Thermobifida alba: one gene and its partner. The protein of the gene in region 2 interacts with the protein of the main gene of each other region in a pairwise test. Links are inferred from orthologs where the notes say so. Each region holds a gene or a part of one and is shown on either strand. Other genes may lie near its edges.

Region 1 (4,298 bases), 4.3 Mb from region 2 along the record:
CCGACGACGAGGCCCGCGTCCTGGCCGAGCGCTGGTACCGCGCCGCCCCCGAGGACGCCGACTGGGCGTTCTTCCCCGCGCGTCCCGCCGACCACGCCCAGCTCACCCGGGCGACGACCTGGGACGACCACGAACTCGACCTGGCGCACACGTCGGTGTCGCTGCGCGTGGACCACTCCAGCGGACAGATCGAGGTCGGGGTCTACCACCCGGACTTCATGTTCCTGCCGGAGGAGACCCGGCGCGAGGTCGCCGAGCACGTGGTGCTGCTGGCCGTGGGCGAGGACGACCTGGTGCGCTGGATCGGCTCGGTGCACCCGCTGGTGGAGAAACCGCTGGACCCGCTGCCGCCGACCTCGATGCCCTCGGTGGTGCGGCAGCTGTCCGGGATGGGCGGCGGAGGCGGCTGGGTGACCCTGCAGGGCCGGATTCCGCTGCGGGGGGCGCTGCAGTTGTCGGCGCGCTATCCGCTGCACCGCCGCGACTACCCCGCGCTCACCCTGTACGCGCAGGTCATGGTCTCCTACGCGGAGACCGACGAGGACCGCCTGCCCACCGGGGCGTCGGCCTCGGCGCTGGAGGCCTACGCCCTCGGGCTGCGCGAGATGCTCGGCTCCAACGGCGCGCTGTTCGCCGTGCAGACGGTCGGCGGCCAGCGGGTCCTCCACTTCTACCTGGACCCGGAGTCGGGCATCCTGCCCGAGTTCGAGAAGGCCGCCCGGGGCTGGTCGGAGGGCCGGGTGTTCGTCACCAGCGCGCTGGACCCCGAGTGGCGCACCATCGACCAGATCCTCAAGCCCATCCGCAAGCAGTTGGGGCGCTGAGCCCCGCCGGGGCGCCGCGCCGCCGGCGGTCCGGTCCCCGGAGCCGTTTCCGGCCCTCCCGATGACGTCGGGACCAGGGTCGTGGCCGGTCAGCTCCGGCGGCGGGCGCGGGCCTCCCGCGCCCGTGCCACGGCCGGGCCGATGGCCTCCGCCAGGGCCTTGACGTCGGCGGAGGTGGAGCCGCGGCCCAGGGAGAAGCGCAGCGCCTCCCGCGCGGTGTCGGGATCGGCGCCCATCGCCAGCAGCACGTGGCTGGCTTGGGAGACCCCCGCCGAGCAGGCCGAACCGGTGGAGCAGCAGATGCCCTGGGCGTCCAGCAGCATGAGCAGGGCGTCGCCCTCGCAGCCGGGGAAGCCGAGGTTGGCGATGCCCGCCAGGCGCTCGGCGGGGTGGCCGTTGACCCGGACGTCGGGGACCGCCGCGCGCACCGCGTCGACCAGTTCGTCGCGCAGTGCCGCCAACTGGGCCGCGTGCTCGGCGCGTTCGGCGACCGCCAGGCGCACCGCGGTGGCGAAACCGCGCAGCAGCGGGGTGGTCAGCGTCCCGGAGCGGACGTCGCGTTCCTGGCCGCCGCCGTGCAGCACCGGCACCGGGTCGACGCCGCGGGCCAGCAGCAGCGCCCCCACGCCGACCGGTCCGCCCAGTTTGTGCCCGGTGACAGTGAGCGCCGACACCCCGCTGGCGGCGAAGTCGACCTCTTCGACGCCCACCGCCTGCACCGCGTCGGTGTGGAACCAGATGCCGTGCTCGGCGGCGACCGCGGCGAGTTCCGCGACCGGCTGGACGGTGCCGACCTCGTTGTTGGCCCACATCACCGAGACCAGCGCGACGCTCGCGGGGTCGCGTTCGATCGCCGCGCGCAGCGTCTCGGGGGAGAGCCGCCCGCAGGCGTCCACGGGCAGCTCCTCGACGAGCGCGCCCTGGTGGTCGGCCATCCAGTGGGCCGGGTCGAGGACGGCGTGGTGCTCAACCGCGCTGACCAGGATGCGCCGCCGCGCCGGGTCCCGGGCGTGCCGCGCCCAGTACAGGCCCTTGACCGCGAGGTTGTCGGCCTCGGTGCCGCCGCTGGTGAACACCACCTCGTGCGGGGTGCAGCCCAGGGCGTCGGCGAGGGTCTCGCGGGCCTCCTCCACCACCCGCCGGGCCTGCCGCCCGGCTCCGTGCAGGGAGGACGCGTTTCCGAGAACGCCGAACCCGTCCGTCAGGTCCGCGAGCACCTCGGGACGCACCGGAGTCGTGGCGGCGTGGTCGAGATAAACCATGACTTCTCCAGGATACGGCCGAGAGCCGGACGGGGGGTTTTCGACCTCATGGCGGACGGCAGACCCCGCGGGCTGTTCCGTTCGACCAGGTTTCCGGCCTCCCCTCCCCGGCGTACCGCTGCGATCGCAACGCGTTCGGCTTCCCCGTGCCACCACACCGATGTCCTGACGAGCCCCGACGAGTGCTCTGAAGGGCCGATGACGGCACACCTGAAGTCAATTTGACAACCGAAAACCGGTTTTTCTCCTCAGGCGAAATCTGGAACTCCATCCGAATTCACCATGTTTGTCGGCCCGCCCTGGCAGAATCTTCTGTAATTTCCTCGTCGTCCCGGAGATCCGGCATCCATGAAGCTGCGCCAATTGATCCCCCCTGAAACCTGGGATGAACTGCTCCGCATCGGCACACGTCGCGTGTTCAGGGCCGATTCCCCACTCATGCTCCAGGGAGAGCCGCCCACCTTCGTCCTGGCCCTGACCGAAGGAACCGTCAAGATCACTGAAGACACCGACGATGGCCGACAGGTTCCTCTGGCTCTACGCGGCCCCGGCGACCTCTTCGGTGAGACCGGAGTGCTCCTCGAACAACCTCGCAGCGCAACGGCGTGGACCACCACCAGGTGCGTCGGCCATGCCATTCCCGCACCAACGTTCCGCTCCTTCGCCGAGCGCTGCAAACTGCACACCGACATCTACCGCCTGTCCGTGGCCCGTTTCCTGCAGCGCGAAGAGCACCTGAGCAACCTGCTGTGTCACACACCCGACGTACGCATGGCCCGTCTGCTCGGCCACCTGGCTGACGAGGTGGGAGAACCGCAGGGTGCCAACGTGGTCATCCACATCGGCATGAGCCGCGAAGAACTCGGACTCATGGTGAGGATGAGCAGGGCCACGGCCATCGACACCCTCCACCGGCTCCAGTCCCTCGGGCTCATCAGGTGCGGCAGGAAACGGATAGAGGTACTGAACCGAAGCGCTCTCCAGCGTTATTCCTCCGACTGACCCCGTGGTGTGATCCGACCCACTCGACAGGGTCCAGAATTCGACGGTCCCGCCAACAGATCCGGGAGACCCTCTTTTCACCCAACAGAACGGTTTGGAGGAAGACGTGAGTATTCCCCACTGGGAGAAACTGCCGCCCTACCGCGCCGTGGTCGCGGTGGACGCCCGCGACTTCAGTTCCCTGGACAGTGCCGGCATGCAGCGGGTCAACGAGAGTATCCGGGGCCTGCTCGCCCAGGCCATGTCCGCCATCGGCCTCAGTTCCTCCTGGGAAAAGCACTACTTCGGCCAGCACACCGGTGACGGGTACGTGGCGGGGCTCGACCCCGAGTACCTGCCCGCACTGGTCGGTTGCTTCCCGGAGGCACTGTGCGCCCTGCTCCGCGAGCACCCGCGTCCCGACGGGAAATCCTTCCAGCTGAGAGTGAGCCTCCACATCGGCCCGCTGCCGGACGACGGCCTCGGCGTGCCGATGGTGGAGACCCACCGTCTCCTGGATGATGACGGCCTCCGCCGCCTCCTGGCCCGTGCCACCCCGCGGCGCACCCCTTTGGCCATGATCGTCTCCGACCGGGTGTACGAGGACGTGTTCTCCAGCGGCCGGGCCACGGGCGGTGTGAGCGCGGAGGAGTTCACCCGGCATCTGGTCCGGGTCAAGACCTTCGAGAAACCCGCCTGGGTCCACATTCCGGGCATCGACTGGAACCTGGTCGACCGCGGACTGCTGCTCTCCGGCTCTCCTTCCCAAGAAGACCGGGGGCAGAAAGTGTCTCCCCCGGAAGGACCACAGCAGGCGCCATCGGCGGGGGGCATCGTCGCGAGCCGCGGCGACCGCAACTTCGTGGGCTACAACCAGACCATCCACGGTGGAGGCCACTGATGAGCGACGACCTCACCCCGTCCCCCGCTAATCCCAGCGGCGTTCACGACCACCCAACGGTCTACGCCCGGGGAGACAACAACATCCTGGGTATCAATCAGGAGATCAGGCAGTACATCTTCGACCAGGGTTTTCTTCCTGTCACGGAGATCTCGGACACCGCGTTGGCCCCGATCCGCGAGGGCCTCTACGTGGCGCCCCGCTCCACCGAGAACTGGGACGACCTTCCCGAACTCCTGGCTGCTCACGGGGTCCTGGTGCTGGTCGCCCCTCCCGGAACTGGTCGGCGTACCACCGCGCTGCACCTGCTGTCCGAACTCCTCCCCGAGG
Region 2 (4,994 bases):
CTACTTCGTGTCCACCGGGACGACTCCGGGAGCCGCCGCGTAGGGGTGGTTCAGGTCGAACGCGGGGCGCTCGCTGCGGATGCGCGGCAGCGAGGTGAAGTTGTGCCGCGGCGGCGGACACGAGGTCGCCCACTCCAGGGAGCAGCCGTAGCCCCACGGGTCGTCCACGGTGACCTTCGGCGCCTTCTTGTGGGTCACCCAGACGTTGTAGAGGAAGAACAGCGTGGAGGCGCCCAGGACGAACGAGCCGATCGTGGAGATCTGGTTGAGCACCGTGAACCCGTCGCTGGGCAGGTAGTCGGCGTAGCGCCGCGGCATGCCCTCCGCGCCCAGCCAGTGCTGCACCAGGAAGGTGCCGTGGAAGCCGAAGAACAGCGTCCAGAAGTGCCACTTGGCCAGCGTCTCGTCGAGCATCTTCCCGGTGAACTTGGGCCACCAGAAGTAGAAGCCCGCGAACATCGCGAACACCACGGTGCCGAACACCACGTAGTGGAAGTGGGCCACCACGAAGTAGGTGTCGGTGACGTGGAAGTCCAGCGGCGGGGAGGCCAGGAGCACTCCGGTGAGTCCGCCGAACAGGAAGGTCACCATGAAGCCGATGGTGAACAGCATCGGGGACTCGAAGGTGAGCTGGCCGCGCCACATGGTGCCGATCCAGTTGAAGAACTTCACGCCGGTGGGCACCGCGATGAGGAACGACATGAAGGAGAAGAACGGCAGCAGCACCGCGCCGGTGGGGAACATGTGGTGCGCCCACACCGTGATCGACAGCCCCGTGATGGCCACGGTGGCGCCGATGAGGCTCTTGTAGCCGAAGATCGGCTTGCGGCTGAACACCGGCAGGATCTCGGTGGCGATGCCGAAGAACGGCAGCGCGATGATGTAGACCTCCGGGTGGCCGAAGAACCAGAACAGGTGCTGGTAGAGGATCGCGCCGCCGTGCTCGGGGTTGAAGACCTGCGCACCGACGATGCGGTCGGCGGCCAGGCCGGCGAAGGAGCCGGTGAGCACCGGGAAGGCGATCAGCACCAGGACGCTGGTCAGCGCCACGTTCCAGGTGAAGATCGGCATGCGGAACATGGTCATGCCGGGCGCGCGCATGCACAGGATCGTGGTGAGGAAGTTCACCGCGCCGAGGATGGTGCTCAGGCCGCTGATGGCCAGGCCCATGATCCACAGGTCGCCGCCGAGGCCGGGGGAGCGCACCGCGTCCGACAGCGGCACGTAGGCGAACCAGCCGAAGCTCGCCGCGCCGCCGGGGGTGAAGAACCCGGCCAGCACGATCAGACCGCCGAACAGGAACAGGTAGTACCCGAACTGGTTGAGCCGGGGGAAGGCCACGTCGGGCGCGCCGATCTGCAGCGGCACCAGCGCGTTCGCGAACCCGACGAACAGCGGCGTCGCGAACAGCAGCAGCATCACCGTGCCGTGCATGGTGAACAGCTGGTTGTAGGTCTCGTTGTTCATCAGCTGCATGCCGGGGAACATCAGCTCGGCCCGGATCAGCAGCGCCATGATGCCGGCGACGATGAAGAACACGAACGAGGTGATCAGGTACATGTACCCGATGACCTTGTGGTCGGTCGACGTCACCAGGTTGACGATCTTCGAGCCCGGAGCGGGCCGCCGCGCTGCGGCGGACGCCCGGACGGTCGTCGTCGGAGTATCAGCCGTCGTCGTCATCTACTGATCATCCTCTTCTTCGGCCGTGGCCGCGGCGTCGTCCTCAGCCGTGGCCGCGGTGTCGGAGGAGTCCTGGTCTGCGGATTCCTGGGTGGCCGTGTCCAGGCCCGGGTCAGGAGCGGGAGCCTCCTCCTGCACGTCGGGGACCGCGGGCAGCTCCTGGGGGTTGGCCTTCTGCTCCTCGATCCAGGCCTGGTACTCCTCGGGGGTGACCACCCGGAGGGTGAAGAGCATGCGGGAGTGGTCGTAACCGCACAGCTCCGCGCAGCGGCCCTCGTAGTCGCCCTCGACGCCGGGCTTGATCTTGACCTGGAACTCGTTGGGGTGGCCCGGGATGGCGTCCATCTTGAACGCGAACGCGGGGATCCAGAACGAGTGGATGACGTCCGGGGCGTCCAGGTCGAAGTGCACGACGCTGTCGCTCGGCAGGACCAGGACCGGCAGCTCGTCCTTGCTGGTGGACGGGACACCGGCGACGGAGACCGGGTTGCCGTTGACGTCCAGCTCCTCCTCGTACGTGAACTGCCAGCTCCACTGGAACGCGTTCACGTCGACGTAGACGTCGGCGGGCTCGTCGGTCTCCATCAGGTAGGTCTGGTCCCGGGCGGTGAAGTAGAACAGCACCGAGACGACAATGACGGGCAGAACGGTGTAGAGCGCCTCGATGGGCATGTTGTAGCGCACCTGAGGCGGAAGCTGCTCGGAGCGCTTGCGGTGGGCGATCACCGACCAGATGATCAGCCCCCAGACGAGGATGCCGACCGCGAACGCCGCCACCCACGAGCCCTGCCAGAGCGTGAGGACACGCTCTGCCTGCTCGGTGATCGGCTCCGGCAGCCCCAGACGAGTGAACTCGTTCGACGCGCAGCCGGTCGCGGCCACAGCCAGCGCGGCGAGCATGGCGCCGCGTGGTGCCCATCGGCGCAGCGCGTGGCGCCGATTCCTATGGCGGGTCGGACTCACGGATTGCCTTCCCAGCGGTGATGCCGCACCGTGTGTGTGCGGGCGGGTCCTATGTCTCAAAAGCCTGTCAAGCGGAAACATTATCGCGAACGCCCCAGCGCCCGTCTCCGGGGACCGCTGGTCAGCGTGTTGCACAACGTCCGTTGTGAGGGCGCAGCCCTGACCGTAACCTCGGCAGCCCCTGAAACCGCAGGACTGGCTAAGGCGAGGTTATCGCCGTGCTCACGAGCCGTCTCACCGGGTGCCTTTTAGCCGCCTGCCGGGGTAAAGATTAGGACACACCACCCTCGGACAAGGAGACTCGCGGTGCTGGAGCAGCCTGTGCTGACCATCGACGCGATCGGCCGCAAGTGCCCCGTGCCGATCATCATGCTCGCCGGACGCCTGCGGGAGGTGCCGATCGGAGCGGTGATCGCGGTGACGGCCGACGATCCGGCGGCGCGCACCGACATCCCGGCGTGGTGCCGGATGAAGCGGCACACCTTCGTCGCGGAGGTCCCGCTCAGCCGGGGCAGCGCCTTCCACGTGCAGCGCATGTACTGACCGGCACGCGCGGTCCCCCGCGACGGCGAGGGCCGCACACCTCCCGGGGAGGCGTGCGGCCCTGGCAGCCGACGCGGGTCAGCGGGCGTAGTACTCGACGACGAGCTGCTCGTCGAAGGGCACCGGAACCTGCTCGCGCTTGGGCCGGTCCACCACGGCGATCCGCAGGTCCTTGTGGCTGACGGCGAGGTAGCCGGCGATCTTCTCGTCGGCGTGCACGCCCTCGGCGGCCTCCACAAACGGGACCATGGTGCGCGACTTCTCCCGCACACCGATGATCTGGCCCGGCTTGACCTGGTAGGACGGGATGTCCACCTTCTTGCCGTCCACGGTGATGTGCCCGTGGGTGATGAACTGGCGGGCCGCGTAGATCGAGGCGGCGAAGCCCGCGCGCAGCACCACCGTGGCCAGGCGCAGCTCCAGCTCGGCGATCATCTCCTCACCGGTACGGCCCGCACGCTTCTTGGCGTTCTCGTAGACGCGGGCCAGCTGCTTCTCCGACAGGTCGTAGTACCAGCGCAGCTTCTGCTTCTCGGCCTGGCGGACGGCGTAGTCGCTGGTGGAGCGGCGCACCCGGCGGCCGTGCTCACCGGGCGGGTAGGGGCGCTTCTCGAAGTACCTGACCGCCTTACGGGTCAGGGGGGTGCCAGCGCGCCGGGACAACCGCACCTTGGGTCCGGTGTAGCGCATTCGAGTCCTCCGTTTTCGGTTCTCGGAAAAGGCGGGAATCCCAGGTAAGGCTCGCCTGGTTCTGGGAGGCGTCGTGGGACGGCCCAGCCCGTCCGCCACGGGACGGGTCTGTTCCCCACCGCCGCGGTGACCCCGCACGCGGCGGCCTTGGCGATGTTCCCGGCACGCGTCTCAGCGCCCGGGCCGGTTCATGCCGAGCGCGCGGACCAGAACAGGTCGACGGCGAGATGCCCGGACACGAGGGTCGGTCATCTACTCTACGCGGGTCCGGCCACTGCCCCGACCACCGAACCGCCCGTCCCCGCGACCGTGCGGGGCGGCGGGGCTCAACCGGGCATGCGGTCGGCGACCTCGGCGGCCGCGTCGTCGCCGTAGGAGCGGGCCAGCCGGTCCAGGAGGCTCTGGGGGGTCATGCGGTACTCCTGCGGCCCGCTCACCTCCAGGCAGTGCGCGGCCGCGGCGTTGCCGACCTGGGCGCAGCGGTCCGGGTCCAGGCCCCAGGAGACGGCCGCGAGGAACCCGGCGCGGAAGGCGTCGCCCGCGCCGGTGGGGTCGACCGCCTCGGAGACGTGGGCCGCGGGCACGTGCAGGCTGGGCTCCCCGGCGCGGTCGACGCGCACCCCCTTGGCGCCCAGGGTGGTCACCCGGGTCCGCACCCGGGTGAGCAGCTCCGCGTCGCTCCAGCCGGTCTTCTGCTCGGTCAGCGCCTTCTCGTACTCGTTGGCGAACAGGTACTCGGCGCCCTCGACGAGGGAGCGCACCTGGGGCCCCTCCATGCGGGCGAGCTGCTGGGAGGGGTCGGCGGCGAAGCTCAGCCCGCGCACCCGGCACTCCTCGCTGTGGCGGACCATCGCCTCGGGGTCGTTGGCCCCCACCACGACCAGGTCGAGGCCGCCCAGGCGCTGGGCGAGCGGCCACAGCTCGATGTTGCGCGCCTCCGCCATCGCCCCGGCGTAGAAGGAGGCGATCTGGTTGTGGTCGCGGTCGGTGGTGCACACGAACCGCGCGGTGTGCCGCATCTCGGAGACGTGCACGCCCGAGACGTCCACGCCGTGCCGCTCCAGCCAGGCGGCGTACTCGGCGAAGTCCGCACCCACCGCACCGACCAGGACGGG

Evidence for each region.
Region 1: the proteins of FOF52_RS01830 (region 2) and FOF52_RS21035 interact in binary tests that used the Escherichia coli proteins (3 or more experiments, as listed by UniProt). The link is inferred for Thermobifida alba from one-to-one orthologs.

The regions. Positions count from the first base shown.
Region 1 is NZ_CP051627.1:4,697,657-4,701,954, reverse strand. What follows is about bases 1-2,952. They hold FOF52_RS21035 (cysteine desulfurase family protein), read right to left. Parts: upstream 2,087-2,952; coding sequence 914-2,086; downstream 1-913. Other genes in these bases: FOF52_RS21030 (Crp/Fnr family transcriptional regulator), read left to right, coding at 2,435-2,952; FOF52_RS21040 (DUF695 domain-containing protein), read left to right, coding at 1-824. In the rest of the region: more of FOF52_RS21030, read left to right, coding at 2,953-3,088; FOF52_RS21025 (hypothetical protein), read left to right, coding at 3,195-3,968; FOF52_RS21020 (hypothetical protein), read left to right, coding at 3,968-4,298. UniProt on the Escherichia coli protein: Master enzyme that delivers sulfur to a number of partners involved in Fe-S cluster assembly, tRNA modification or cofactor biosynthesis. Catalyzes the removal of elemental sulfur from cysteine to produce alanine.
Region 2 is NZ_CP051627.1:403,542-408,535, reverse strand. The notes cover bases 1,869-4,570. They hold FOF52_RS01830 (sulfurtransferase TusA family protein), read left to right. Parts: upstream 1,869-2,952; coding sequence 2,953-3,189; downstream 3,190-4,570. Other genes in these bases: FOF52_RS01820 (carbohydrate kinase family protein), read right to left, coding at 4,206-4,570; rpsD (30S ribosomal protein S4), read right to left, coding at 3,268-3,879; ctaC (aa3-type cytochrome oxidase subunit II), read right to left, coding at 1,869-2,583. Also shown: ctaD (aa3-type cytochrome oxidase subunit I), read right to left, coding at 1-1,593; FOF52_RS21845 (hypothetical protein), read left to right, coding at 1,568-1,690; more of ctaC, read right to left, coding at 1,684-1,868; more of FOF52_RS01820, read right to left, coding at 4,571-4,994. UniProt on the Escherichia coli protein: Sulfur carrier protein involved in sulfur trafficking in the cell. Part of a sulfur-relay system required for 2-thiolation during synthesis of 2-thiouridine of the modified wobble base 5-methylaminomethyl-2-thiouridine (mnm(5)s(2)U) in tRNA.